DNA from 4 places in the Kluyvera sp. 142486 genome. Region 1 is predicted to be linked to each of the others. Evidence: predicted binding sites of a transcription regulator. Region 1 holds the regulator's gene; each other region holds the start of a gene.
What was found. Region 1 encodes LexA, which represses DNA repair genes until DNA is damaged. Its sites were predicted from a motif close to TNCTGTATGTACATACAGNA; they were not measured.
Positions count from the first base shown of each region.

Region 2: a site for LexA is predicted at 2,982-3,001, ahead of sulA (SOS-induced cell division inhibitor SulA). Genes of this name have one in related genera too.
Region 3: a site for LexA is predicted at 3,904-3,923, ahead of metR (HTH-type transcriptional regulator MetR). Genes of this name have one in related genera too.
Region 4: a site for LexA is predicted at 3,191-3,210, ahead of ACLGE8_RS01030 (YebG family protein). Genes of this name have one in related genera too.

Region 1 covers NZ_JBKHUI010000013.1:46,798-52,923, forward strand. Annotated here, with positions in the region: gene ubiC (chorismate lyase) at 1-31, shown strand, start outside; gene ubiA (4-hydroxybenzoate octaprenyltransferase) at 46-918, shown strand; gene plsB (glycerol-3-phosphate 1-O-acyltransferase PlsB) at 1,075-3,504, opposite strand; gene ACLGE8_RS15095 (diacylglycerol kinase) at 3,633-4,001, shown strand; gene lexA (transcriptional repressor LexA) at 4,101-4,709, shown strand; gene dinF (MATE family efflux transporter DinF) at 4,778-6,097, shown strand.
Region 2 covers NZ_JBKHUI010000025.1:22,716-28,841, reverse strand. Annotated here, with positions in the region: gene ACLGE8_RS21200 (YccF domain-containing protein) at 1-52, shown strand, start outside; gene yccS (YccS family putative transporter) at 71-2,197, shown strand; gene ACLGE8_RS21190 (TfoX/Sxy family DNA transformation protein) at 2,187-2,804, opposite strand; gene sulA (SOS-induced cell division inhibitor SulA) at 3,023-3,532, shown strand; gene ompA (porin OmpA) at 3,887-4,942, shown strand; gene matP (macrodomain Ter protein MatP) at 5,027-5,482, opposite strand; gene ACLGE8_RS21170 (AAA family ATPase) at 5,667-6,126, shown strand, end outside.
Region 3 covers NZ_JBKHUI010000019.1:19,033-25,158, forward strand. Annotated here, with positions in the region: gene udp (uridine phosphorylase) at 1-481, opposite strand, end outside; gene ACLGE8_RS18760 (dienelactone hydrolase family protein) at 719-1,531, shown strand; gene metE (5-methyltetrahydropteroyltriglutamate--homocysteine S-methyltransferase) at 1,576-3,837, opposite strand; gene metR (HTH-type transcriptional regulator MetR) at 3,955-4,908, shown strand; gene ACLGE8_RS18775 (carboxylate/amino acid/amine transporter) at 4,796-5,695, opposite strand; gene yigL (sugar/pyridoxal phosphate phosphatase YigL) at 5,781-6,126, opposite strand, start outside.
Region 4 covers NZ_JBKHUI010000001.1:201,856-207,981, reverse strand. Annotated here, with positions in the region: gene feaR (transcriptional regulator FeaR) at 1-369, opposite strand, end outside; gene ACLGE8_RS01040 (aldehyde dehydrogenase family protein) at 603-2,102, shown strand; gene ACLGE8_RS01035 (ASCH domain-containing protein) at 2,322-2,732, shown strand; gene ACLGE8_RS01030 (YebG family protein) at 2,860-3,177, opposite strand; gene ACLGE8_RS01025 (putative quinol monooxygenase) at 3,296-3,595, shown strand; gene dsbA (thiol:disulfide interchange protein DsbA) at 3,790-4,413, opposite strand; gene ACLGE8_RS01015 (MATE family efflux transporter) at 4,634-6,043, shown strand.

The sequences.
Region 1 (6,126 bases):
GCTTTTTTTACCCGCATCGCCGCTGTACTAAGAGGAAGAAGAAAAATGGAGTGGAGTCTTAGGTCGAATAAGCTGCTCGCTTACCATCGACTCATGCGTACGGACAAACCGATTGGCGCGCTATTACTGCTGTGGCCGACGCTGTGGGCGCTGTGGGTGGCGTCCCCTGGCGTACCGCCGCTGTGGATCCTGGCGGTGTTCGTCGCCGGCGTTTGGCTGATGCGCGCCGCGGGCTGCGTGGTGAATGACTATGCGGATCGCAAATTTGACGGCCACGTAAAGCGCACCGCTAATCGGCCGCTGCCGAGCGGGGCGGTGACGGAGAAAGAGGCTCGTACGCTGTTTATCGTGCTGGTGCTGCTCTCCTTCATTCTGGTGCTGACCCTCAACACCATGACCATTCTGCTGTCGATTGCCGCACTGGCGCTGGCCTGGATTTATCCGTTTATGAAGCGCTACACCCATCTGCCGCAGGTGGTGCTAGGCGCAGCGTTTGGCTGGTCGATCCCGATGGCTTTTTCTGCCGTCAGTGAAACGCTGCCGCTGAGCTGCTGGCTGATGCTGCTGGCTAACATCCTGTGGGCGGTGGCCTACGACACGCAGTACGCGATGGTTGACCGCGACGACGATGTGAAAATCGGCATTAAATCGACGGCGATTCTGTTCGGCGATAACGACCGCCTGATTATCGGCATTCTGCAGGCGTGTGTGCTGGGGCTGATGGCGCTTATCGGCTGGCTGAACGGTCTGCATTGGGAGTTTTACTGGTCAATCCTGATTGCTGGCGCGCTATTCGTTTACCAGCAGAAGCTGATTCGCCACCGCGAACGTGGTCCATGCTTCCAGGCGTTTCTGAATAATAACTACGTGGGGCTGGTGCTGTTTATTGGTCTGGCGATGAGCTACTGGCAGTTTTGAGACGGGCATTGCCGGATGGCGGCGTAAACGCCTTATCCGGCCTACAAACCGTTGCCCGACCGTAGCCCGGCCAAGCGAAGCGCCGCCGGGATTGGCTCGGAGCCTACAAAATCAACGGATAAAAAAATCCCCGGTCTCAGCCGGGGATTTTTGTTTTTACTGCGCCGCCTCTTCCTGCGTCACGCTCTCAATCGTCAAGCGCACGTCCGAGGTAATCAGGCTTGCCATCATCTGGTACACCTTCATCGTCTCTTCCGGCTCGGCGTCACCGCTGTCGCTGATGTAGCCTTCATCACGCAGGGTTAACACCAGAGAAGAGAACACCGCTTTATCGAAGAACTCTGGCGAGTTGATACCGTGCAGCACCGAGAGACGCTGAGCCAGGGTACGGCTCTCTTTCTCCAGCGTGCTGCGGTTCATCGACGGGTTGCCGCTCAGCAGCCAGAAGGTGATCGCATAACGCTGCAGCGTTTCGCGCGCGCCGGCAGCCAGCAGCTGCAGGGTACGGGAGTGGGAAGCGTTGATACGCAGCTCGCCGTTCTGCTCGGTAAGCATCTCCTGACGCACCATCTCCGCAATCAGCGTATCGATAACTGTTGGCAGCTCCGCGCGATCCCAGCGCAGGAACAGCTCGGCTTTCAGCATCGGATACAGCGTATCGATAACGCTCAGCACCTGCTCACGCGAAATCTCACGATGCTGAGTCATAATCGACGCCAGCAGCGACGGCATGATCAGCATATGCGCGATGTTATTGCGGTAGTAGGTCATCAGCACCGCCTGCTCGCGCGGCAGAATGATGATGTCGCCGATGGTGTCCTTCTCGACTTCGAACTTGTTCATCTGCAGCGCGTGATCGATAAGCTCGCTGGCAGAGGAGGTTGGTGCCGTTGCATCCGGCGCATACGGTGCGTTACGCAGCAGCGCCAGATAGCAATCGAGCTGCTGAGTTAGCTGCTCGCGGGTCAGCGAGCGCTGACGCGAAGCCAGCAGGGCGGTACAGCACAGGTTCATGGCGTTCGCCGCGCCTGCATTGTTGATACGCACCATCAGCTCGGCCGCCATCTTGTTGACGGTCGGCGTCAGCCACGCAGGACGCACGGCTTCGATTGGGTCGATAGACTCGCGCCACTCCGGCACATGGTGGTTCAGGTAGGTCATCAGCGGCATCGGTTCGCCGAAGTTGACGTAGCCCTGGCCCAGATTGCGCAGCTTGCTCAAGCCGCGCAGCATCTGCGGCAGGCTCTCTTTCTCTTTGGTCGCCCCGCGCAGCTCTTTGGCGTAAGTACCCACTTCCATCACGTGTTCGTAGCCGATGTAAATCGGCACTAATGTGATAGGGCGGGAACCACCGCGCAGCATCGCCTGAATGGTCATCGACAGGGTACCGGTTTTCGGGTCCAGCAGACGGCCGGTACGGGAACGCCCGCCTTCCACAAAGTACTCCACGGAGTAACCGCGGCTGAACAGCTCGCCGAGGTATTCGCGGAACACGGTGGAATAGAGCTTGTTACCCTTAAAGGTACGGCGAATAAAGAACGCGCCCAGGCGGCGGAAAATCGGGCCTGCTGGCCAGAAGTTCAGGTTGATACCGGCAGCAATGTGCGGCGGCACCAGCCCCTGGTGATAGAGCACATAAGAGAGCAGCAGGTAGTCCATGTGGCTGCGGTGACACGGCACATAGACGATTTCATGCCCGTCGTGCGCCAGCTGGCGTACGCGCTCGGCGTTGTGAACGTTAATGCCCTGGTACAGACGGTTCCAGGTAAAGCTGAGGATACGGTCGGTCAGACGAATCATCTCGTAGGAGAAGTTCGCGGCGATCTCTTCCATCAGCGCAATGGCGTTCTGCTGGGCTTTCTCGTGGGAAATTTTCTTGCTGCGTGCTTCGTCTTCTACCGCTTTGGCAATCGCTTTTGACGCCAGCAGCTTCTTGAACAGGTCGTGACGAGCAGGCAGACGCGGGCCGACCGCCGCCAGGCGCTGACGAGCAAAGTGCATACGCGCGACGCGAGCCAGTTTCTGAGCGATAGTTTTATCGGTACCGTGTTCGTCCGCCATGCGGCGCAGGGAGACGGACGGCGAGAAGCGGACAAAGCTGTCGCGACCGAGCCAGGAGACGGCGAAGAACTTCTGGAAGCCGTTCAACATACGCAGCGGCGGGTTAACCTCGCCTTTCTCGCGACCCGGCGAGCGACCAAACATCACCGACACCGGCACCATTTGCACATCCAGTTCAGGATTGCTGCGGTGCAGATCGAGGTAGTCGTGGAACAGTTTGATCGACTCTTCTTTCGGCGTGTAGTAGGTGAACACGCGCGGGCCGCCGTGGATAAAGACGTAGCGCGGCAGCAGCGTACCGTCGATCTCAAGCGGTTCAAGCGGGTCGGGTAAATCGTGCGCCAGGCACTGAGCGCGCAGCGTCAGCAAGTCAGCCTTAGAGTTATAAGGCAGGACGTACATAATCGGGCGCGACGTATCAAGCCCCAATTCCTGGGCAGGTTGTGCCGGAATAGACTTGCTCTTTACCAGAACACTTAATGGTAAATTCAGTAATTTGTAGTAAATTCGTGGCCAGCCGGACATAAACGATGTAAAGCCTCTGGTTAATCATGCAAATGCGCGGCAAGAATATCAGAAAGTCGGTGAAATTTCTGTTCTACCGCCTCATAACAAGCATTGTCATTGACGTAAAAACGAAAAAGGTTCTTGAGATGGCCAATAATACCACTGGGATTACCCGAATCATCAAAGCTGCGGGCTATTCCTGGAAAGGATTCCGCGCGGCGTGGATCAATGAAGCGGCGTTCCGCCAGGAAGGCGTTGCCTCTGTTATCGCGATTATTATCGCCTGCTGGCTGGATGTCGATGCCATCACTCGTGTCCTGCTCATCGGGTCCGTCCTTTTGGTGATGATAGTGGAAATTCTCAATAGTGCACTGGAAGCGGTCGTTGACCGTATCGGCTCTGATTATCACGAGCTCTCCGGCCGGGCGAAAGACATGGGTTCTGCGGCGGTTCTGTTGTCTATTTTCGTGGCGGTGTTCACCTGGGCGACGCTGCTGTGGTCTCATTTTCACTAAAGTCGTGAAAACTGCCTGATTTCGTGAGTTTTATGGTTCCAAAATAGGCAGTAGCTGTATATACTCACAGCATAACTGTATATACACCCAGGGGGCGGAATGAAAGCGTTAACGACCAGGCAGCAAGAGGTGTTTGATCTCATTCGAGATCACATCAGCCAGACGGGCATGCCGCCAACGCGTGCGGAAATTGCTCAGCGCTTGGGGTTCCGTTCCCCGAACGCGGCTGAAGAGCACCTGAAAGCGCTGGCGCGTAAAGGCGTCCTTGAGATTGTCTCAGGCGCTTCTCGCGGCATCCGCCTGTTGGTAGAAGAAGAAGAGGGCCTGCCGCTGGTGGGCCGCGTCGCGGCGGGCGAACCGCTGTTGGCGCAGCAGCACATCGAAGGTCACTATCAGGTTGATCCGTCGTTGTTTAAACCGAGCGCCGACTTCCTGCTGCGCGTCAGCGGTATGTCGATGAAAGATATCGGTATTATGGATGGCGATCTGCTTGCCGTGCATAAAACCCAGGACGTGCGCAACGGCCAGGTCGTGGTCGCGCGTATCGACGAAGAAGTGACGGTAAAACGCCTGAAAAAACAGGGTAACGTCGTCGAACTGCTGCCGGAAAACAGCGAATTTAAACCTATCGTTGTCGATCTCCGTCAGCAAAACTTCTCCATCGAAGGGCTGGCCGTTGGCGTTATCCGCAACGGCGAGTGGCTGTAACTCTCCCCTGATTCTCATGGCTGCGATACTTCCGCTATCGCAGCCTTTTTTCGTTCTGGTCAAAACTCATGCCGCTACTTACTCACGCCGATAAGGCGCTGTGGCGCCTTGCGCTGCCAATGATCTTCTCCAACATCACCGTTCCGCTGCTGGGGCTGGTGGATACCGCCGTGATCGGCCATCTCGATAGTCCTGTTTATCTCGGCGGCGTCGCCATTGGTGCTACGGCAACCAGCTTCCTGTTTATGCTGCTGCTGTTCCTGCGGATGAGCACTACCGGGCTCACGGCGCAGGCGTTCGGCGCGAAAAATCCGCAGGCGCTGGCCCGTGCGCTGGTGCAACCGTTGATGCTGGCGCTAGGCGCCGGGCTACTGATCGTTCTTTTCAAAACGCCGCTGATAAATCTGGCGCTCTCTATCGTTGGCGGCAGCGGCGAGGTGCTGGAGCAGGCGCGACGCTTCCTTGCTATCCGCTGGCTTAGCGCGCCAGCCGCGCTGGCGAACCTGGTGCTGCTCGGCTGGCTGCTGGGCGTGCAGTACGCCCGTGCGCCGGTCGTACTGCTGGTGGTCGGCAACGTGCTGAATATCGTGCTCGACCTGTGGCTGGTGATGGGGCTACACATGAACGTGCAGGGCGCGGCGCTGGCAACGGCGATTGCTGAATACGCCACGCTGCTGGTGGGGCTGGGAATGGCGCGTAAGGTACTGGTGATGCGCGGGATCTCGTGGGCAATGCTGAAAACGGCCTGGCAGGGGGATTTTCGCCGCCTGCTGGCGCTTAACCGCGACATCATGCTGCGCTCGCTGCTGCTCCAGCTCTGCTTTGGCGCGGTAACCGTCTTCGGCGCCCGCCTGGGTAGCGAAGTGGTGGCGGTGAACGCCGTGCTGATGACCATGCTGACCTTCACCGCCTACGCGCTTGACGGCTTTGCCTATGCGGTGGAAGCCCATTCGGGGCAGGCCTACGGTGCGCGCGACGGCAGCAAGCTGCTGGAGGTCTGGCGGGCGGCATGCCGTCAGGCGGGCGTCGTGGCGCTGGCCTTTGCGCTAATTTACGCCCTCCTGGGCGAGCATATTGTGGCTCTGTTGACCTCGCTGCCTGAACTGCGGCAGCTTGCCGACAGCTATGTGCTCTGGCAGGCGGTGCTGCCGGTGATTGGCGTATGGTGCTATCTGCTGGACGGAATGTTTATTGGCGCCACCCGCGGCGCGGAGATGCGTAACAGCATGGCGGTGGCCGCCGCTGGGTTCGCGCTTACCATGCTGGCGCTACCGCTGCTCGGCAACCACGGGCTGTGGCTGGCGCTCGCCGTATTCCTTGCGCTGCGCGGGCTGTCGCTGGCCTTTATCTGGCGTCGCCACTGGAAAAACAACAGCTGGTTTGCCTGACCAAATGGTTAAAGATTCCGAATAATGAA
Region 2 (6,126 bases), on a different contig from region 1:
GGAAGTAGCACGAGCGGCACGTGAAGCCAATGCGCGCCGCCGTTTTCAGTAATCAGGACGACTAATCGCTATGCTAAGCCCGTTGCTTCGCCGCTATACATGGAACAGTACCTGGCTCTACAACGCCAGAATCTTTATCGCGCTCGTCGGCACGACCGCGCTACCCTGGTGGCTGGGCGATGCCAAACTTACCATCCCGCTAACCCTGGGTGTGGTTGCCGCTGCGCTGACCGACCTTGATGACAGACTCACCGGGCGACTGCGCAACCTGGTGATCACCCTGATCTGCTTCTTTATCGCTTCCGCATCGGTCGAACTGTTGTTTCCGTGGCCGTGGATGTTTGCTCTGGGTTTAACCATTTCGACCATCGGTTTTATTCTGCTCGGCGGCCTGGGGCAGCGCTATGCAACCATCGCCTTTGGCGCGCTGCTGATTGCCATTTATACCATGCTTGGTGTGTCGCTTTATGCGCATTGGTATCAACAACCACTGCTGCTGATTGCCGGTGCCGTCTGGTATAACGTGCTGACGCTAACCGGCCACCTGATTTTTCCTATCCGTCCGTTGCAGGATAACCTCGCCCGCAGCTATGAACAGCTTTCCCGCTATCTTGAGCTGAAGTCACGCCTGTTTGACCCGGACCTGGATGATAAAGACCAGGCGCCGCTGTATGAATTGGCGCTAGCGAATGGGCAGCTAATGGCAACGCTCAACCAGACTAAGGCTTCTTTATTAACGCGTCTGCGTGGTGACCGCGGGCAGCGCAGCACTCGTCGAACGCTGCACTACTATTTTGTTGCTCAGGATATTCATGAGCGCGCCAGTTCATCGCATATCCAGTATCAGGCACTGCGCGATACGTTCCGCTATAGCGACGTGATGTTCCGCTTCCAACGACTGCTCTCCATGCAGTCGATGGCTTGTCAGGATCTGGCGAAAGCCATTTTGCTGCGCACGCCCTACCAGCACGATGCCCGGTTTGAGCGCGCATTTTCCCATCTGGATGCCGCATTAGACCGCGTTCGCGCCAGCGGCACCGCGCCGGAACAGATGAAAGCGCTCGGTTTTTTACTCAACAACCTGCGCGCCATTGATGCGCAGTTGGCGACCATCGAGTCAGAACAACTGCAGTCGCAGGCGAAAAGCGAGACGGAAACTCTGTTGGCGGACGATAGCCTGCACGGTTTTGCCGACATTCGCTCACGCCTGAGCCGCAATATGTCGCCGGAGTCGGCGCTTTTTCGTCACGCGGTGCGTATGTCGCTGGTGCTGTGCGCAGGCTATGCGTTTATTCAGTTCACCGGTTTAGAGCATGGCTACTGGATCTTGCTCACCAGCCTGTTTGTCTGTCAGCCCAACTATAACGCCACCCGTCACCGCCTGGCGCTGCGTATTATCGGTACGTTAGTCGGCGTGGCGCTTGGGCTGCCGATTCTATGGCTGGTACCTTCGCTTGAGGGCCAATTGGCGCTGATTGTGGTCACCGGCGTTCTGTTCTTTGCGTTTCGCAACGTTCAGTATGCCCACGCCACGATGTTTATCACGTTATTGGTACTGCTGTGTTTTAATCTGCTCGGTGAGGGCTTTGAAGTGGCGCTGCCGCGCGTGGTGGATACGTTGATTGGCTGCGGTATAGCATGGGTCGCCGTCAGCTTTATCTGGCCTGACTGGAAGTTCCGCAACCTTCCTCGCGTGCTGGAGCGCGCCGTGGATGCCAACTGCCGCTATCTGGATGCGATTCTTGAACAATACCACCAGGGGCGCGATAACCGGCTAGCCTATCGAATCGCGCGACGAGATGCCCATAATCGCGATGCCGAGTTAGCTTCCGTGGTCTCTAATATGTCGAGCGAACCGAGAGTGACAGCCGAAATGCGGGAAACGGCGTTTCGTTTACTGTGCCTGAACCATACCCTCACCAGCTATATTTCCGCCCTGGGAGCCCACAGGGAGAAGCTGGCTACGGCGGAAATACTGGCTCTTCTGGACGATGCGGTATGCTACGTCGACGATGCCCTGCATCACCAGCCTTCCGATGAGGAACGGGTGCAGCAGGCATTAAGCGACTTAGCAGCGCGAATCCAACATCTCGATCCTCGCCCAGACAGCAAAGAGCCATTAGTGTTGCAACAAATCGGCCTGATGATTTCGTTGTTACCTGAAATCTGCCGCCTGCAAAAGCAGGTTATGGCATAAGATCAGTTGAATGGGCATTGGCTAATGCCCATTCCAGCAACTCCTGGCGCCGCTGCGCCGGGAGCGTGGCGGCATGAACGCCAACAATCGCCCCTTCCAATGAAAACAGCACATTAATACTGATCTGTTTGCGAATGCGACGAAGCGCTAACCACGTCTCTTCCGCACCTATCTGCTGTAGCATTCGAACATCCTTAATGCCCGCTTCACTCAGCAACAGCTCCATATGAAAAGAGAGATTGGGAAGATCTTTTATCCTCTGCGGCCCCTTCCGGATTTTCTCACGTCGAGCGTCAGCCAGCGAGAACTGCCCAAGCTGTAATAACGTCGGCTGATCGGCCCAAAGCATACTGTCGACGTGGAAATATTTTAACTGCTGTGAACATCCTCTTTTGCGTAACGTTAATAATGTAGGCGAATGCTTGGCCTGGTATTGCGCGCTCTCCTCACACATTCTCAGGTACAGTTCCCCTTCAGAAACCATTGCAAACACCGCATTGTTGACGGCAAGGGTGTAGCCGCCGAACAGCGCCCGTGACTTGATTTTGCCCAACAGCGAAAAGTATTCCTGGGACTGATAAATCCGTTTATACGATATTTTCTTCATGATTAATCCTTAATAATCATGGACATGGAAGCATTAAATTAATTAATGGAAGACATAATAAGCAACATAGGCGCGTTCTTTCGGCGCGGCAAGGTGAATTTGCCATCGGAGGCATTTAGAGTGCATTTTTGCGAGTTGCTTTCAGAAAATGAGGTTGATCTTTAATCTTCGGGGTAGTACTGTATATTCATACAGTAACCCACAGGGCTGGATTAACTATGTATACTTCTGGTGTTGTAAATCGTTCTTCTGCCGCGGCAACCACTACCGCTTCCCATACTTTTACCTCTGTAAAAGCGCCGTCTGCGGCTTTAATCAGCGAAGTTCTTTATCGGGAAGATCAGCCAATGATGGCGCAGCTATTACTCTTACCATTGCTGCAGCAGCTTGGTCAGCAGTCCCGCTGGCAGCTTTGGCTAACGCCGCAACAAAAGTTAAGCCGCGAGTGGGTACAGTCATCCGGTCTACCGCTCACGAAAGTCATGCAACTGCGCCAGATGTCCTCATACGACATGCTTGATTCTATGGTTCGGGCATCCCGGACTGGAAATTATAGCGTGGTTATCGGCTGGCTGACGGATGAATTATCAGCAGAAGAACATGCTCGATTACAGCATGCTGCGGAAGAAGGGAACGCGATGGTGCTCATTATGCGACCAGTTCAGTCTTCCTCTCACTCAACAGGACAATTTAATGGGCTAAAAATTCACTCAAATTTGTATCATTGAGTGAAATTAGGATTATTCCTGGGATTTTTTTTGCAGTTTTTTTATCTTCGCGATTTTACGGATGATTTTAGACAGAACGCTTGTCTGGTGCGGTTCGCGGTATTTTATATCGATTAATTTTTCGACACATTTGTTAAATATTGCATATACAACTCTTTTTTTTTCATAAGCCTGACGGAGTTCACACTTGTAAGTTTCGAACGACGTTGTAGACTTTACATCGCCAGGGGTGCTCAAGCTTAACCGCAGTTATCTGCTGAGTATTTTATTAAGCCACGCCCCCGGTGGAAGGATTTAACCGTGAGTCTATTTAGAACTTCATGGCAAATTTTGGATGATAACGAGGCGCAAAAAATGAAAAAGACAGCTATCGCGATTGCAGTGGCACTGGCAGGCTTCGCTTCCGTAGCGCAGGCCGCTCCGCAAGACAACACCTGGTACGCGGGCGGTAAACTGGGTTGGTCCCAGTTCCATGACACCGGCTGGTACAACAGCTCCCTGAACAACAACGGTTCTACCCATGAAAGTCAGCTGGGCGCAGGCGCGTTCGGTGGCTATCAGGTTAACCCGTACGTTGGCTTCGAAATGGGCTACGACTGGCTGGGCCGTATGAAATACACCGGCAGCGAAAACAATGGCGCACTGAAAGCTCAGGGCGTACAGCTGACCGCTAAACTGGGCTACCCAGTAACCGACGACCTGGACATCTATACCCGTCTGGGTGGCATGGTATGGCGTGCTGATTCCAGCAACAAACTCGGTGGTGACAACCACGACACCGGCGTTTCCCCAGTATTCGCTGGCGGCGTTGAGTGGGCTGTTACTCGTGACATCGCTACCCGTCTGGAATACCAGTGGGTTAACAACATCGGCGACGCAAACAGCGTTGGCGTACGTCCTGACAACGGCATGCTGAGCGTAGGCGTTTCCTACCGCTTCGGCCAGCAGGATGCAGCAGCTCCAGTAATCGCTCCAGCTCCGGCTCCAGCTCCAGAAGTACAGACCAAACACTTCACCCTGAAGTCTGACGTTCTGTTCAACTTCAACAAAGCAACTCTGAAACCAGAAGGTAAGCAGGCTCTGGATCAGATGTACTCCCAGCTGAGCAACCTGGATCCTAAAGAAGGTTCCGTAGTGGTTCTGGGCTTCACCGACCGTATCGGTTCTGACGCTTACAACCAGGGTCTGTCCGAAAAACGTGCACAGTCCGTTGTTGATTACCTGGTATCTAAAGGTATCCCAGCTGACAAAATCTCTGCACGTGGCATGGGCAAATCTAACCCAGTTACTGGCAACACCTGTGACGGCGTGAAAGCTAAAGCTGCGCTGATCGACTGCCTGGCACCAGATCGTCGCGTAGAGATCGAAGTTAAAGGTAGCAAAGACGTTGTAACTCAGCCTCAGGCTTAAGTTCTCGTCTAATAAAAAACCCCGCTCTGCGGGGTTTTTTTTGGTCTGAATCTGTCGCAACCGGCGTTAAAGCAGCGGTATCGCCTACTTCTCTTTGCCCAGCATCGCCTCCAGATCCTGTTTCAGGCTGGACATCTTTGTCGCATACTTCTCTTTATTCTCGGCATCTTCAATAAGCTGAACAACCGTTTCAGACAAGGTTTTACCCCGGCGCTGTGCAAGCCCTGCTAAACGCTGCCAGACAACGAATTCCAGATCGATAGATTTCTTACGGGTGTGCTGGTGCTCGGCGTTAAAATGACGTTTACGGCGTGCGCGAATCGTCTGCTTCATACGGTTCACCAGCTGCGGGTTCATGTGCTGAGCAATCCAGCCATTCACCAGAACCGGTTCATTTTCCAGTTTCAGCAAAACATCGACAGCCTCTTGCGCGGCGCTGGCTTCAATGTAACGGGTAATGGACTCACCTTCCCGGTGCTTTTTCACCAGATATTTCCACTTCCAGCCGCTTTCAAGATTTTCCAGTTGTTGATATTTCATTGCGATCTCAGTGTGACCGTGTAACTCTTTTCAGGATAACAGTTTTTCCTCAATGTGCTGAGAAGAAATCTGCAACTGTGATACGGATAAGGCTGACGCCCAAAGATACTTCCCTATTCTCCGTGAGCTTCCCAACGGCATCAGGTATAATCACGCACTTTACATCTGACTAAAAATAGCGACATTGACTATAAATACTCTTTCCCGGCGCTTTCTCGCCCCCGCGACTGAAGCATACCAGGCGCTATTTGCCCAGCCTGATTTAGCCTCAGAAAACGACGCATTATTCAGCGAACTCCAGGCTCGTTTACACTACGCGCTGGAGCAGTTTCTGCATCCACAGGGGATCTCCCCGTTCTTGCTGGTCAAAGCACCAGAAGAAAAAGAGTACCTGCAGCTGCTCTCGCAAACGGCCCTCTCACTGCGCAATAGCGATGAATCCGCTCTGACGGGCGTTGATTATCAGGCTATCGGTGGCAAAGTCACCGTACAGCCTGCCCGTAGCGCAGATGACAACTTCGCAAGCCGCTGCCCCATCATTTTTGCTGACTGGGTCGAAGCAGAACAACTTTTTGGCTGTGTTCGTCAGTTTAATGGCGAAATCAGCCTGCAGCCTGGTCTGGTTCATCAGGCCAACGGCGGCA
Region 3 (6,126 bases), on a different contig from region 1:
TGTCGGAAGAGGCAGTTACGCCGATGTGCGTGGTCGCGCCTACCGCTTTCGCCGCTTCAACCAGCGCAGTCGTACATGCGAAGTCAGCCACTGCCGGGTATTCCATCGGCGCAAAGTGCAGGCTCGCCCCATCCAGACGGACGGAAGCGGTGGTCACCAGAACGTCACCGACGTTGATATGCGGCTGAATGGCGCCGGTGGTACCGACGCGCAGGAAGGTGCGGATACCCAGCTGGGCCAGTTCTTCCACGGCGATAGAGGTGGATGGGCCACCAATACCGGTAGAGCAAACGATCACCGACTTGCCATCAAGTTCGGCACGCCAGGAGGTAAATTCACGGTGAGATGCCAGTTTTACCGGCTTTTCCATCAGCGCGGCGATCTTTTCCACACGTTCCGGGTCACCTGGGACGATAGCGAGTGTAGCCCCTTGAAGGTCGCTTTTGGTGAGGCCGAGATGAAAAACATCAGACTTGGACATAAAGAACTCCTCTGTGGTTCAGTTTTGTCAGAAGAAGCAAAAATGTACTTTATAGAAGACCACAACATCTTTTCGTGACCACCATCACTAAGAATTAAAAATATTACATTAAATTCCACGCAATTAGTGATTCACATCACATTAACAAGTTATTGTTACTCCCTGCTGACCAAAAATACGCCGCATTCAGGCAATGTGATTTGGCTATGAGTTCATTAAAAGGGTACGGAGAATGCCATGACAACCAACAGACAACCTGGATTTGCCCCTGCGGCTTCACCTCACGCCTCAACCACCGTTCATACGCCCGAAGAGGCCATATCAGCGGGAGAAACCTCTATTCCTTCACAAGGTGATACGCTGCCAGCGTACTACGCTCGCCCTAAGCATAGCGATGCGCCGCTTCCGGTAATCATCGTAGTGCAGGAGATTTTTGGTGTCCACGAACACATCCGCGATATTTGTCGCCGTCTGGCATTAGAGGGCTATCTGGCTGTCGCACCAGAACTCTACTTCCGTCAGGGCGACCCGAACGATTATGACGATGTCCCCACGCTGTTTAGCGGCCTGGTATCAAAAGTTCCCGACGCGCAGGTGCTGGCCGACCTCGATCACGTCGCCAACTGGGCGGCACGTAACGGCGGTGATGCCAGCCGTTTATTGATGACTGGCTTTTGCTGGGGCGGCCGTATTACCTGGCTGTACGCCGCGCATAACCCGCAGCTCAAAGCCGCCGTGGCCTGGTATGGCCGTTTGGTGGGCGACAAGACGCTGAAGATGCCGAAAAACCCGGTAGATGTGGCGGTCGATCTTAGCGCCCCGGTGCTGGGGCTGTACGGCGGTCAGGATACGGGAATTCCGCTGGAGTCGGTCGACACCATGCATCATGCGCTGCGAGCGGCCAATGCGAATGCCGAAATCGTGGTTTACCCTGAAGCTGGACATGCGTTCAACGCCGATTACCGCCCGAGCTATCATGAAGAGTCAGCGAAAGACGGCTGGCAGCGCATGCTGGCGTGGTTTGCGCAGTACGGCGGGAAAAAAGGCTAATTCCCTTATTAAAGAAAACGGAGGCATTAGCCTCCGTTTGGTTTTTAAGCCTGACGCAGGTTCTGCGCCGCTTTTACCATGTTCGCCAGCGCCGCGCGAGTTTCCGGCCAGCCGCGGGTTTTCAGACCACAGTCCGGGTTAACCCACAGTCGCTCTGCCGGAATGCGCTGCTCTGCTTTCTTCAACAGAGCTTCAATCCACTCCACGCTCGGTACGTTCGGCGAGTGAATGTCATAGACGCCCGGCCCGATTTCGTTCGGGTAATCGAACTCTTCAAACGACTCCAGCAGTTCCATATCGGAACGGGAGGTTTCGATGGTGATCACATCCGCATCCAGCGCTGCAATAGAGTCCATGATGTCGTTGAACTCGCAGTAACACATGTGGGTGTGGATTTGGGTATCATCACGCGCCACCGCGGCGTTAATGCGGAAGGCTTCCACGCCCCACTCCAGATAAGCCGCCCAGTCGCTGCGGCGCAGCGGCAGACCTTCACGCAGTGCCGGTTCATCAATCTGGATGATGCCGATACCGGCCGCTTCCAGATCCGCCACTTCATCACGCAGCGCCAGCGCAATCTGCTTAGCGATGGTTTCGCGGGTCACATCTTCACGCGGGAAAGACCAGCAAAGAATCGTGACCGGGCCAGTCAGCATCCCTTTCACCGGTTTGTCGGTCAGGGACTGGGCGTACTTCGCCCACTCCACGGTGATCGCTTCCGGGCGGCTCACGTCGCCAATGACGACCGGCGGCTTCACGCAGCGAGAACCGTAACTCTGTACCCAACCGTTCTGGGTGAAGACAAAGCCATCGAGATGCTCGCCAAAGTACTCAACCATATCGTTACGCTCGGCTTCGCCGTGCACCAGCACATCGAGCCCCAGGCGCTCCTGTTCAATAATCGCCTGCTTGATATGTTCGGCAATACCGGTGCGGTAGTTATTCGCATCCAGGTTACCTTTTTTGAAATCCAGACGCAGGCCGCGAATCTCGGTGGTTTGCGGGAACGAGCCGATAGTCGTCGTCGGCCAGGCCGGAAGATTGAAGCGCGCGCGCTGCGCTTCAGCGCGTACCGGGTAGGCGCTAGTACGCTGGCTGTCTTTGGCGGTAATCGCCGCCAGGCGCTGTTCCACTGCCGCATTGTGCACGCGGGTTGAATGACGGCGGGCCTGAATTGGCGCACTCCACTCGACCAGAGCCGCCGTATTGCCGGTGTTCAACGCATCGCGTAGTAGCGCCAGCTCACCGCATTTTTGCAGAGCAAAGGCGAACCAGCTCTTCACTTCCGTATCCAGGCGGGTTTCGACGCTCAGGTCGATAGGGCTGTGCAGCAGCGAGCAGGAAGAGGCGACCCAGAGGTCACGCTGACCAACCAGCGCTTTAATTTGCGAATATTTTTCGGTGAGATCAGCGCGCCAGACGTTGCGACCATTAATCAGGCCAGCGGAGAGCAGCCAGTCCGCCGGCAGACGCTGATGCAGTACTTCAACATCATCTTTACCATGCACCAGATCAACGTGCAGCCCCTGCACCGGCAGCGCGGCGATGATGTCCAGATTCGGCGTCACGCCCTCGAAATAGGTGGTGAGCAACAGCTTCACATGCCCCTGCAGCGCATCGTAGGCCGGTTTAAACGCATTCAGCCACGCCTGCGGCAGTTCGAGAACCAGCGCAGGCTCATCAATCTGTACCCACTCAATACCGCGTTTCGCCAGCTCGGCCAGCACCTGCTGATACACCGGCAGAATGTCGTTCAGCAGGGTCAGGCGGTCAAACTGCTCACCCTTCACTTTGCCCAACCACAGATAGGTGACCGGCCCCAGCAGGACAGGCTTAACGTTGTGGCCAAGCGCCAGCGCTTCGTCGACTTCATCCAGCAATTGGGTCCAGGTCAGCTTGAACTGCTGGCCTTTGGTGAACTCGGGCACCATGTAGTGATAGTTGGTGTTAAACCATTTGGTCATTTCTGCCGCCGCCGCAGGTTCACCGGTCGGTGCGCGGCCACGGCCAATACGGAATAGAGTGTCGATATCGACGGAACCATCTTTATTCTGATGGCGAGCCGGTACGTTGCCCAGCAGCAGGCTGGTGGTCAGCACGTGATCGTACCAGGCGAAGTCGCCCACCGGCAGCAGGTCGATACCTGCCTGCTTTTGCTGATCCCAATGACGGGCGCGCAGTTCACGGCCAACGGCCAGCAACTCTTCACGGGAAGCGTTACCCGCCCAATAGCTCTCTTGCGCTTTTTTCAGCTCGCGACGCAGGCCAACGCGAGGGAAACCGAGGGTGTGGTTTTGGATAGTCATCATATGCCTCTCATGGATTTTTTAGTATTTAGCCGTCCAGATGTTTACACATCCATAATCGACAGGTACTGTATATTCCTCAAGCGCAAATTACTCATGCCGAAGTGAAGGACTTTCATGATCGAAATTAAACATCTGAAAACGCTCCAGGCGTTGCGGAACAGTGGTTCTCTGGCGGCGGCCGCGGCGACGCTGCACCAGACCCAATCCGCCCTGTCTCACCAGTTCAGCGATCTGGAACAGCGCCTTGGCTTCCGGCTATTCGTACGTAAAAGCCAGCCGCTGCGCTTTACCCCGCAGGGGGAGATTTTGCTGCAGCTGGCAAACCAGGTGCTGCCGCAAATCACTCAGGCACTGCAGGCCTGTCATGAACCACAGCAGGCCACCCTGCGTATCGCCATCGAATGCCATAGCTGTATTCAGTGGCTGACGCCCGCGCTGGAGAATTTCCGCAAGCAATGGCCGCAGGTTGAGATGGACTTTAAGTCCGGCGTCACCTTCGACCCACAGCCTGCGCTGCAGCAGAGCGAGCTGGATCTGGTACTCACCTCGGACATCCTGCCGCGCAGCGGCCTGCACTATTCACCGATGTTTGATTTTGAAGTGCGCCTGGTACTGTCACCGGATCACCCGCTGGCGGCCAAAGCGCGCATCACGCCAGAAGATTTGGCGGCAGAAACGCTGTTGATTTACCCGGTACAGCGCCAGCGCCTTGATGTCTGGCGCCATTTCCTGCTGCCTGCTGGCGTGAGCCCACAGTTGAAAAGCGTCGATAACACGCTGCTGCTGGTGCAGATGGTTGCCGCGCGGATGGGCATTGCCGCCCTGCCGCACTGGGTAGTGGAGAGTTTTGAGCGCCAGGGTCTGATTGTGACCAAAACCCTGGGCGAAGGACTGTGGAGCCGGCTGTACGCCGCCGTGCGCGATGGCGAGCAGCGTCAGCCGGTGATGGATGCGTTTATTCGCTCAGCGCGGAATCACGCTTGCGATCATCTGCCGTTCGTGAAGAACGCGGAGCGACCCAATGGCGATGCACCCACAGTGAGGCCAGTATCACCGCAGCCCCTGTAAGGAAGCTCGGCCAGTGGGGCTGTTGATGCCAGATTGCCAGGTTCACCAGCAGCCCGGCGGGCACATGCATATTGTTCATAATCCCTAAGGTGCCCGCATCCACCTGCGTGGCGCCGTAGTTCCACATAAAGTAACCAATCCCTGAAGCCACGACGCCAAGAAATACCAGAATCCCCCACTGCGGCAGAGTCTGCGGCATTTTCTGCGCATTGCCGAGCAGCATCCAGGCCACCGTCGCCACCAGAAACGCGCCAAGGTAGAACCAGGCAAAGGCGTTATGCTGCGGCATTGGTCGGGTCTCCATCAGGCGTTTATAGCCCACCATACCGATGGCAAAGACGATGTTGGAGAGCTGCACCAGGATAAGCCCAGTCCAGAAATGGTTGGTGATATGGTCATAGCGAATAATCCCCGCGCCAATCACCGCCAGCAGCGCGCTAAACGCATAGCTCCAACGCAGGCGGCGCCCGCTCATCAGGTCGTAAATCAGCGTGATGTAGAGCGGCGTGAGGACGGTAAACAGCAGCAGCTCGGAGACGGTCAGGTAAAGATAGGCATGGAAGCTCAGCATATACATGATGCCAAGCTGCATTGCGCCCACCAGCATGTACAGGCCAACGGTTTTCAGACTGTGCCCGCGGGTGCGAAGAAACGGCAGGAAGACCAGCGCCGCCAGGCCCACGCGCACCAGCACCGCAAAGTAACTGTCGACGTGTCCGGCAAGGTACTCGCCGTAAAAGCTAAAGGAGAAAGCCCACAGGATGGTGGTAATAATCAGCAGCGCCACAATGAATGTCTCATAAGAAGATGAGCATTCATTGTAGCGGAGTTGATGGTTGACAACTGACCACTAAATAGCCAGTTATTGATAATTAACGCAGGTACATGTCGCGTAGGAAGTGCGGTACCGCGTCATCGGCGTTCGAGCCGATCACTTCAAGCTCCGGATGCAGATCTTTCAGACGCTGGTGCGCACCTGCCATGATGCAGCCTTTACCTGCCATCGACAGCATTTCAGCGTCATTCATCCCATCACCAAACGCGATGCAATCTTTAAGGGTATAGCCCATCGCTTTCGCCACCGCTTCCAGCGCATGACCTTTCGACACGCCGCCCGCCATCACTTCCAGGCAGGTGAGCGTGGAGAAGCTGACGTTGACGCGATCGCCCCAGCGCGCGTTAATCGCCTGTTCCAAAGGCAGCAGCGTTTCGTGGTCG
Region 4 (6,126 bases), on a different contig from region 1:
GGGCAGCAACAGCGAGACCTGACGAGAGGTTTGCTGCCAGAGAATAGAGCAGGGGCGCGAGGCGTCGATAAGGGTCATATCCCCGGTTTCTAACTTTACCTGCCGATCGTCTTGCTCAATATCGGCCTGACCGGCAAGTTGAAACACGGTGTAGAACCAGGCGTCGTTACCGCTGCGGATCTCCTGGCGGGTGCGGAACAGATTGACGTTGCGGGTGGTCACGGTGCTGAGCTTGAGGCTGCCCGCATAGCTGGTGTCTATCTCACCATGAAAGTCGCCATCCAACGCACGCGCAGCAAAATGCCCGCACACCTGATTGATCTTCGCCAGCCACGCCTGATATGTCTCACCGCCATTTACCGCTGCCATACGCCATCTCTGCAATGAAAATGTTTTGGTATTGTTGCATTTATGTTGCCTTTAACAAGGGTTAGCGGGGGAATATATGAAAGAACTATTACCTGTTGCACATTTCTGCCAGAGCAATCTGTTTAATTGCGGTCTCTGTCACAGCCGCACAAGCGAATGTCACAGAGACAAAAGCGCGATCTCCTGACCCGCCGTAGACTGAAACGACTAACCGCGAAGAATAAGGAGACGATATGTCCTCATCACAGGTAGCACTGCTCCCGAGCGTGCAGCAGTTTTTAGACCGTCAGCATGGCCTGTTTATTGATGGCGCGCAGCAGGCGGCGCAGAGTGAAAAACGTCTCACCGTCTGGGACCCGGCAACGGGCAAGGCGATTGCCACCACCGCGGATGCTAACGCGGCTGATGTTGACCACGCGGTGATGTCCGCCTGGCGCGCGTTTGTCTCCCGCAGCTGGGCCGGGCGCACGCCTGCCGATCGCGAACGTATTCTGCTGCGTTTTGCTGACCTCGTTGAGCAAAACGGCGAAGAGCTGGCCCAGCTGGAAACGCTGGAGCAGGGCAAATCGATCAATATTTCCCGCGCCTTTGAAGTGGGCTGCACGCTGAACTGGATGCGCTACACCGCCGGGCTGACCACCAAGATCAGCGGCCGCACGCTGGATGTTTCCATCCCGTTCCCGCAGGGCGCGCGCTACCAGGCGTGGACCAAAAAAGAGCCGGTTGGCGTGGTTGCCGGTATCGTGCCGTGGAACTTCCCGCTGATGATCGGCATGTGGAAGGTGATGCCGGCGCTGGCGTCGGGCTGTTCTATCGTCATCAAACCGTCGGAAACCACGCCGCTGACCCTGCTGCGCGTGGCTGAATTAGCCATTGAGGCGGGTGTACCAGAAGGCGTATTCAACGTAGTGACCGGCAGCGGCGCCGAGTGCGGCGCGGCGCTAACCTCGCATCCGCATGTGGCGAAAGTGAGCTTTACCGGATCTACCGCCACCGGCAAACAGATTGCCCGCGTGGCTGCCGACCGCCTGACCCGCGTCACGCTGGAGCTGGGCGGCAAAAACCCGGCTATCGTGTTGAAAGACGCCGACCCGGCCTGGGTTATCGAAGGGCTGATGACCGGTAGCTTCCTGAACCAGGGGCAGGTGTGTGCCGCCAGTTCGCGTATCTATATTGAAGCGCCGCTGTTCGACACGCTGGTCAGCGGCTTCGAGCAGGCGGTGAAGTCGCTGCAGGTGGGGCCGGGCATGCTGGAGACCACCCAGATTAACCCGGTGGTTTCCCAGGCGCACTGCGCCAAAGTGGCGGCCTATCTTGATGACGCCCGCAAACAAAATGCCGAGCTGATTACCGGTAACGTTGGCCCGGACGCGCAGGGCTTCTACATTCCGCCAACCCTGGTTATCAACCCGGAAGCTAACCTGCGCTTAACCCGCGAAGAGGTGTTTGGCCCGGTGGTAAACCTGGTGCGCGTTGCCGACGGTGAAGAGGCGCTGCGCCTTGCCAACGACAGCGACTTTGGCCTGACCGCCAGCGTCTGGACCCGTGACCTGACGCAAGCGCTGGACTACACCGATCGCCTGCAGGCCGGTACGGTATGGGTCAACAGCCACACGCTGATTGACGCCAACCTGCCGTTTGGCGGTATGAAGCAGTCGGGCACCGGGCGTGATTTTGGGCCGGACTGGTTGAACGACTGGTGTGAAACGAAGTCAGTGTGTGTCCGTTACTAATATACCGCACCCAACCGTTCCCTCTCCCCGTGGGGAGAGGGCTAGGGTGAGGGGGCCTGCACATAGCCAAAGACCCACACCTCCAATCAAAACCCATCCTCCACGGCGTCTACAAACGCAGACGTTATCTCTCTTAAATCAGTAGCTATTATCCACAGATGTTCGATAAATTGCTGCTGGGCAGTTTCTTAACAACTAACGACTTAGCAGGTTTTTTAAATGGGCGCGATTGATCAATTGATACTGAGATATCCGGGTGCCAACGCCTGGCAAATGGGAGATAGCCCGGAACTGGCCAACGAGCTTGCCGCGCTTATCAAACAAGGGATGAAAACGGCCTCATGCGGATCGTTATCTTCTTACCAGCAGGAAGCATCTGCTCCCGCGATTGGGAGCTACAACATTATTCTTGATGGCCAGAATGCGCCAGTATGCGTGACCCGACTCGTTTCAATGCGGCTCGTGCGTTTTTGCGATGTGACGGCCGAGTTTGCACGAAAGGAGGGGGAAGGCGATCTGAGTCTTGAATACTGGCAGAGGGAACATCAGCGATTCTTTACCCGTGAAGGTTTTTTCTCGGAGGATATGGAACTGATCGCTGAGGAATTTGAGGTTGTTGAGGTTCTGTAGACCGTTAACTTTTTCGAGACTAGCCAGATGAAATTGCACTTTGAGAGTGCGGAGTCCTATATTCAAAAAAAGCCGTGAGCAGTATTCTGCTTACGGCTTCAGGATCAGCGATGCGACATGCTGGTATTTAAGCGGCTTTAACGGCTTTGATTTTTTTACTGCCAGACGTATCTGGCTCAGGCATCTCTGTTTCAGCTGGAATATTGAGGTCGGGGAGTTTGTTGGTGCGCAGAATATGCTGCACGGCCACTTTCTGCTCAGCGAGATACAGCCCAAGATCTTCAGCCTGTTTTTCATCCATCGACGTTCCGCCTTGCAACAGCAAGTCGGTGAACGCTTCTGCCATGTCGAGCAGCCTGTCGTAAGCGTCAGCCTCTTTCTTACTGGCAAATGTCATTTTCTCTTCACCTTTTCTTACGACAACAAATTTTATTTCAACGGCCATTATTTGCCCCTTGCACTGTGATTATATCCAGTGTATCAGTTATGAGGCGGCGTTGCAGGGAAAATGTGTATACCTGACGCGTAAAAATGCTCGTGCCATTTTTAATAAAGGAGTTTGCATGCTAAAGGTTATCGCCGAAGATTTTATCAACCCCGAGTGCATCGACATCGTGCTCCCTTTTTACCGCGAGCTGATTGCGGCAACGAAGAAAGAGCCTCTATGTATTGCTTATGATTTATACCGGGACGAAAAAGATCCGGGGCATTTTATTTTCATTGAAGAGTGGCCAGACCGGGCAGCACTAGAGGCGCACTGTGCCAGCGAACATTTCACTCGACTGGTTCCTTTGATTGATCAATATGCGCGTAAAGCGGCGCAGTACATCCTGATGGATGTTCGGGTGGAACCGGGGAAATAAAGCCCGCTTCTGGTATGACGCGGGCAACGTAGGAAACCTGCGTCGTTTGCTTATGGCGAGATGAGTGAAGGTCTGCTGTGAGCGAAAAGCAGACGTCGAGATAATGGTGACAGGCAAATTATTGCCAGGGACTTTTGTGTAGATCATTCCTGGCGTCATTGCTGCCGCCAGGTTTCATTGTTGAAAGGTTGACGTTATTTATTTTCAATCAGATACTTAACCGTCGCCGCGTATTGCTGAACAAAAATATCAAGCGAGCTTGTGTCCATCCCCTGCGGATTCAGCTGATATTTACCTTTGACGAACATCGCCGGAACCCCTCTGAGTTCAACATCCATAGCCGCTTTCTCCTGCTTAGCCACTAAGGCTTTCACAGCAAAGCTGTTCCACGCACCATCAAAGTCTTCTGCTTTGATACCAGCATCAATAAAAACGCTACGGATATCATCAATATTCCTGATGCTGAGTTTCTTTTGTGCCGCCTCGAACATAGGGGATGTGATTTTGTCTTCAACGCCTAACGCGATTGCTACTGCCCACGCCTGCGTCAGTTCTTTGCCTAACGGCGGAAGAAACTCGACGTGATACTTAACGATCTTCGCGTTTGCCGGTAGTTTTTCAGCGACTTTGTCTGAGACGTGAATGACCTGTTCAAACTGATAGCAATGCGGACAGTTGAACGAAAAAAACTCCATTACTTCGGGTGCATCAGGTACCGTTTTGCTCAAAGAAATGTACTGTTTCCCTTCATTAAATTGCGCTGCATTAACGCCGGTTGTGAGAAATATGCAGGCAAAAGCTGCTAATAGAATCTTCATGAACCATAACCTCCAGTACTGTACTCAGTGATAAGAAAATATTTTTCCATGTAATTTCGGTAACTTAGAGATCATTTCAGCACCAGGAAACGCTGGCGTTTCATAAAGAGCTTTCTTTTTTGAATCCCATAGTATTATGATCATAATATAAAGAGGCCCGCTGGTGCAAATTATACCCAGTCCTGGGTTATCTGCCTGATCGAACACTCTGGAGATTTAAATGAAACCTGACAGTCGCGAGGCGGCCAAACTAGCCCGGCAGGAAGCGATTCTTAACGGGCCAGTCTTTAGCACAATGATGCAGCTCGCTGTTCCTACGATCCTCGTTCTGATTGCGCAAACGTTAGTCAGCGTAGCCGAAACGTATTACGTATCGTTTTTAGGAACACCGGCGCTGATTGGCGTCGCACTTGTTTTCCCGGTATGGATGCTGATGACCATGATGGCAGCCGGTGGAATTGGTGGCGGCGTGGCCTCAGCTGTAGCCCGCGCAACGGGTGCCGGGAAACATGACGATGTTAATGCGCTCATCCTGCATTCGGTTGTGGTAGCCATAGTTTTTGGTCTTGCTTTTACAGCCTTCTTTATCGGTCTGGGCGAACATATTTATGCGGCTATGGGCGGGGCTGGTGAGGCACTCAGTGCCGCACATGAATATTCTGTCTATGTATTTTTTGCATCTGTGCCGATCTGGATCGTCAATCTTCTTTCTGCCGTTTTACGCGGTATTGGCAATGTGAAAGTACCTGCGGCCGTCACGCTGATTGGCGCCCTGGTGCTGATCCCGCTTTCCCCTTTGCTGATCTTTGGCCTGGGGCCGATTAAGGGCTTTGGGTTAGCGGGGGCAGGTATGGCAATTAATATTTTTTACTGGATTGCAGCAATAGCTATGTTGCGTTACATGGCCAGTGGTCGTGCCGGTATCCGGATGACGTTGGTACGTTTACGCTGGCCTCTTTTCCGTGAAATTCTCAATGTAGGCCTGCTTGCTGCGCTGGGGACTATCCAGCTCAATGTAATGGTTTTACTGGTTACCGGGGCTGTAGGCGTGTTTGGTGTCGATGCCATAGGGGGTTTTGGTACAGCATCCCGTCTCGACTATGTTCTGATCCCCGTGCTGTTCGGGATTGGTACGGCCATTGTGACGATGGTCGGGATTAACGTAGGTGCCCGTCAGATAGACAGAGCGAAACGTATTACCTGGGTCGGTGTTGCTGTCAGTGTGGTATTCACCGAGGTTGTAGGCTTATTAGTGGCAGTTTTTCCTGGCGTCTGGCTTGGCCTGTTCACGCATGATGAAAGCGTTCTGGTTACTGGCGAACTGTACCTGCAGATTGTTGCTCCCTTCTACGCAGCCAACGGCATTTTGTTTGCACTCGGGTTTGCTGCGCAGGGCAGCGGTTATATGTGGAAAATGTTCCTGGTCGGAACCGTTCGTTTAATCCTCGCAGCCGGTGGCGGATGGATTGCAGTCGAGTACTTCAATGTGGGTCAGGCCGGACTGTTTGTTATCGTCATGGGATCTATGGTGATAGCTGCTCTTATGAGTGTAGTGATCGAGCGCTCGGGGGCGATGTGGCCCAAATACAATAAACAGAATCCGTCCGCGCTCAGGACGGTCCGGTCTTAAGCTGTTGCTGGTTACCGGATAAAGTTATAGATCGTAATCTTTGCCCTGAATAGTATTATCGCCATAATACTATTCAGATAATG